DNA from 2 places in the Brevibacillus sp. SAFN-007a genome. Region 2 is predicted to be linked to the other one. Evidence: a T-box and tRNA genes for the amino acid it is inferred to sense, from the RefSeq annotation. Region 2 holds a T-box; the other holds one or more tRNA genes.
The links. The T-box of region 2 lies ahead of leuS (leucine--tRNA ligase). A T-box ahead of a tRNA ligase gene usually reads a tRNA of that ligase, here a tRNA-Leu.
Positions count from the first base shown of each region.

Region 1: it has a tRNA-Leu gene. The T-box ahead of leuS (leucine--tRNA ligase) is inferred to sense a tRNA for this amino acid. The anticodon was not compared.

Region 1 is NZ_JBQCKK010000004.1:206,791-209,177, forward strand. Features, by position in the region: gene ACTHO6_RS07665 (hypothetical protein) at 1-113, shown strand, start outside; gene ACTHO6_RS07670 (type 1 glutamine amidotransferase domain-containing protein) at 177-701, opposite strand; tRNA gene ACTHO6_RS07675 (tRNA-Leu) at 827-909, opposite strand; tRNA gene ACTHO6_RS07680 (tRNA-Pro) at 926-1,002, opposite strand; gene ACTHO6_RS07685 (anti sigma factor C-terminal domain-containing protein) at 1,119-2,141, opposite strand; gene ACTHO6_RS07690 (RNA polymerase sigma factor) at 2,131-2,387, opposite strand, start outside.
Region 2 is NZ_JBQCKK010000001.1:215,033-217,419, reverse strand. Features, by position in the region: gene leuS (leucine--tRNA ligase) at 1-1,062, opposite strand, end outside; T-box leader at 1,189-1,431, opposite strand; gene ACTHO6_RS01090 (class I SAM-dependent DNA methyltransferase) at 1,483-2,220, opposite strand; gene rsfS (ribosome silencing factor) at 2,227-2,387, opposite strand, start outside.

The DNA of each region.
Region 1 (2,387 bases), on a different contig from region 2:
TGGGCGGCTCGGTCCTGGCATTTCTCATCCCGTTTTTGTTTTACAAGCTCAGCAACAAAATCCACGAGTGGGGGGACCCGCCCTGGAAGAACACCAAAAAGCCAAGCTCCTAAAAAAACGGGCACGCCTGGCCCTTTTGCCACAAGCGTGCCTTTTTGCTGCGCCGGGTGCCGGTTTTATTGCTCCGCCAACACATCCGCGAACGCCTTCGCGTACGCCGGCAAATCAGGCGGACGACGGGAACCGACGATGTGGCCGTCGACTACGACCTCTTCATCGACCCAAACCGCACCGGCGTTTTCCATGTCATCCTTGATGCCTGGCGTGGAGGTCGTCTTCACTCCTTGCAAAATTTTGGCCGAGGCGAGCACCCAGCCTGCGTGGCAAATGTGCCCGATCGGCTTTTTCGCCTCGTGCATGGCACGGACAAACGAAAGCACTTCCGGATAGCGGCGAAGCTTGTCCGGCGCCCAGCCGCCCGGCACGAGCACGCCGTCGTACTGCGCCGGATCAAGCTCGCTCAATGCCTTGTCCGTCTCGCACGGCACGCCGTATTTGCCGATGTAGGCGTGTCCCGCTTTCGGCCCTGCCAAATGGACAGTGGCCCCTTCCTCGCGCAACCGCAGCACCGGGTACCACAGCTCCAAATCTTCAAATTCGCTTTCCACAAAGCAGACTACCTGTTTTCCCGCAAGTCTCACGAAATCCGCCTCCTTTTCTCTTATATTGTAATCAGCAGCACGTTTTCGCCGCAAATGAAAAAAGTGAGAAACAGGATTTGCTCGCTGTTCCCCACCTTATAACAAAAACCATATGTATGGATGGCTGGTGCCGGTAGAGGGACTTGAACCCCCACGGTTTCCCTCACGATTTTGAGTCGCGCGCGTCTGCCAATTCCGCCATACCGGCCCGTTCGTGTGCATCATGGTCGGGAAGACAGGATTCGAACCTGCGACCCCTTGGTCCCAAGCCAAGTACTCTACCAAGCTGAGCTACTTCCCGCTTGCTCACACGACGTTGCTCTACTTTGTTCGACAAAATCTGCAAAGTGCCGCAACACTTACGTATTTTACAGGCAAGTCGTCCCAAAATCAAGACCGGATTTTTAAAAAATGTGGCTACCAGTTCCATACGGCAATCCTGCCCAACTGAAAAAAGTGCAGCCCTGGCTCGGCACGCAGCTTCTCCAACTCGCGAATCGGTCCTGTGACGACGGCGCCGTAGACGACGACTCCGTTTTCGCGCAAATAGGCGAGACGCTTGTCGTCATAGACATCGAACTCATCAGGCGCATAGGACTGCATCCATTCCAAATCAGGAATGAGTTGATTGGTCGCCTCCTCCACCGATTCGGACACATCCATCGTCGTCTCGTAGCTCATGCTTCCTCCCTCGCTGTAGTGAACCGCCGGCCTCAGCACCAGGCTCGGGACGTAAACGGTATTGTTACTGCGCACTTGCGTCGGCTGAAACGTCTTCAGCTCGCCTCCGTACACGACCATCTGTAGCACAGACAGATCGTATTTTTCCAGCAGCTTGAAGAGTTGCAGCGGCTCGTACGGCTGCAGCGTGGAAAACGCCATCTCCGCTACGTAGCCGTCCTCCATATGGGCGAGCTGCTCCCACAGCTTGTCCTGCTCCTCGCGCACTTCCAGAGGCTTTTTGCCGAGCAGCGACAGCGGCAGGGCAAAGCGAAACGTTCCATCCCGGTCGTCGAGCTGCTTTTGCTGGTAGCGGATGTCGTACGAAAGCTTGCCCAAGAGCGGCTTTTTGACCGACACCGTACCGACGACCTCTTCCCACTTGCCAAGCTGCTTGTACAGGAGAAGCGTCGTCTCTTGCGTCAGCCAGGGAGACAGCGACACCGGAGTGGGTCCCGACTTGTTCACCTTCAAGCCCGGATAATGCGTCTCGACCAAGGTCGCGGCGTAGCGGACCAGGTCGTCCTCCTTGCCCAGCTTCGCATAGCCGATCTGAATCACCAGCATGTAGAGCATGTACAAAAACCAGATGGCGAGCAATCCTTGCGCCATATTTCTCCACAGCGCAAACCGCGACCGCCAGATCAGGCGTCGCGCCCTTTTTTCGTCCCAGACTATCTCGGACACATCAAGCCTATCGCGCAGCTTGTCATCCTCCATCGTCCATTCCTCCTTCCGCGCGCTTCTCCCACTCGCGAAATTTTTTTCGTGCCCGGTGCAGCGTGACTTTTACCTGATCGAGGCTCATCGCAAGCGTCTCCGCCAGCTCCTGATAGGAAAATTCCTCGATCTCGCGCAGGTAGAGGATCGTCCTCATCCGCTCGGGCAGCTGCTGCAAAATCCACTCTGCCCGCTGCTTGTCCTCTTTTTGGCGATACATCGTTTCCGGCTCATACGTGCGCGAGG
Region 2 (2,387 bases):
CAGGTCATAGGTTTTGGCGAACTCGTAGTCGCGCTCATCGTGCGCCGGTACCGCCATGATCGCTCCGGTTCCGTAGCTGACAAGCACGTAATCCGCGATCCAGATCGGCAGACGCTCGCCGTTAACCGGGTTGATGGCATACGCGCCTGTGAATACCCCTGTCTTTTCTTTTGCCAGATCGGTACGCTCCAGGTCGGTTTTGCGCTTGGTCTGCTCCAGGTACGCTTCCACCGTTGCTCGCTGCTCCGGCGTCGTAATCTGTTCAACCAGCTTGTGCTCCGGCGCGAGTACGGCATAGGTAGCGCCGTAGAGCGTATCAGGGCGGGTCGTGAAGACAGTGAAGTTCAGGTCGTGCCCATCAATGGCAAACGTAATCTCTGCCCCCTCGGAACGGCCGATCCAGTTGCGCTGCATTTCCTTGATGCTCTCCGGCCAGTCCAGCTCTTCCAGATCTTCGAGCAGTCTTTCCGCGTACGCGGTAATTTTCAGTACCCACTGCTTCATTGGACGGCGTTCGACCGGATGACCGCCACGCTCGCTTTTGCCGTCAATGACTTCCTCGTTGGCCAGAACGGTTCCCAGCGCCGGGCACCAGTTCACCGCTACTTCGTCGATATACGCCAGGCCGTGTTCATACAGCTTCGTAAAAATCCACTGGGTCCATTTGTAGTAGCTCGGGTCGGTCGTGTTGATCTCTCTGTCCCAGTCGTAGGAGAAGCCCAGCGACTTGATCTGGCGGCGGAAGGTATTGATGTTTTTCTCCGTAAACTCCGCAGGGTCGTTCCCGGTATCGAGCGCGTATTGCTCGGCTGGCAGGCCGAACGCATCCCAGCCCATTGGATGGAGCACGTTGTACCCTTGCATCCGCTTCATGCGGGACAAAATATCGGTAGCCGTATAGCCCTCCGGATGTCCGACGTGCAGTCCGGCACCGGATGGATACGGGAACATATCGAGCGCGTAAAACTTTTTCTTGCCCGGGTCGTCAGAGGTTTTAAAGGTCTTGTTCTGCTCCCAGTATTGTTGCCATTTTTTTTCGATATCGCGATGACTGAAAACCATGGTAGAGCACTCCCATCTTGAAAATGAAAATAGGTAATGTGAAAACTTGGCAGTGCCAAGCTGTTGCCGAATCTCGCTAACTCCTTTTCGACCAAACAAAAAAACCCCGCGTCCTATTCGTTCTACGAAAGGGACGAGAGGTTTTGTTTCCATTCCCGCGGTACCACCCAGATTGGCGAATGGCCAAGCATTCACCCACTTGTAATCCGTAACGGGGATGAGCCGCTCACCCTTACGCAGCCGTCCAAAACGGCCTTCGGGGCAAGTGCTTAGAGGCGAGTTCAGATAGTCCCGGGTTGACTTGCACCTGCCGTCAACTCTCTTTATGCGCGGGGGCTATTCCTACTATTCCTCTTCAAACGCGTCGAAATTTGCAGTTATAACGCCATTATAGTCAATGGGAACCAGCCGTGTCAAATGCTACGGCTTGCGAGCGGCAAAAAACAGGCGCTCGCTCGTTTCCTGCGGCGGCAAATCCGAATAGTCTGCCGTAATGACGATGTCGACAAAGCCCGCTTCGGCCAGCCAGCGCATCAACTGAACCGGCTGATAGGCTCTTTGCCAGTGCTCCTCCTCCAGCCGCTCGTACAAGCCGTTTGGCTGGCGCACGAAAAAGGTAAGCTGGTGCTCGACCTCCAGGCGCAGCGGATCGCAAAAACATTGCCAAATGTACGAAACCTCATCATCGACGTAGGTAAATGTCTCGTCTCCGAAAACATGCAGCATTTTGTACGGGCTGTGCACGTCAAACAAAAAGCTTCCCCCCGGAGCAAGGTGCGCGAAGACGCGCCGAAACGTCTCCTGCACGTCCGCTTCTTCCGTCAGGTAGCTGAGGGAGTCGCACAGGGAGATGACCGCGTCTGCCTCCGGCACGGAAAGCGCGCGCATATCCTGCTCGACCCACGTCACTTCTACTTGCTCCTGCCGCATTTTGTCGTAGGCAATCGCCAGCATCTCGGCAGACAGATCGACGCCTGTGACGCGGTAGCCTCGTTTGGCCAGGGGAATCGCGATCGCTCCCGTCCCGCAGCCGAGATCAATGACTCGTCTGGGGGCCTCTCCCTTTTTCCAGGTGCGCTCCACCCAGTCCAGCCATTGATCGTAGGGCGTGTCCGCCATCAGCCTGTCGTAGACTGCGGCCATATGTGCGTATGCCATTCGTTGTTACCCTTGCGCTGGGAAGGACACTTCTTCGGCATCCTTCCACAGGCGTTCCAGGTTGTAAAACTCCCGGTCTTCGCGGTGGAAGACGTGAATCACGATATCGCCAAGGTCCACCAGCACCCAGCGCCCTTCATCCGCGCCTTCAATACCGCGCACGTCAA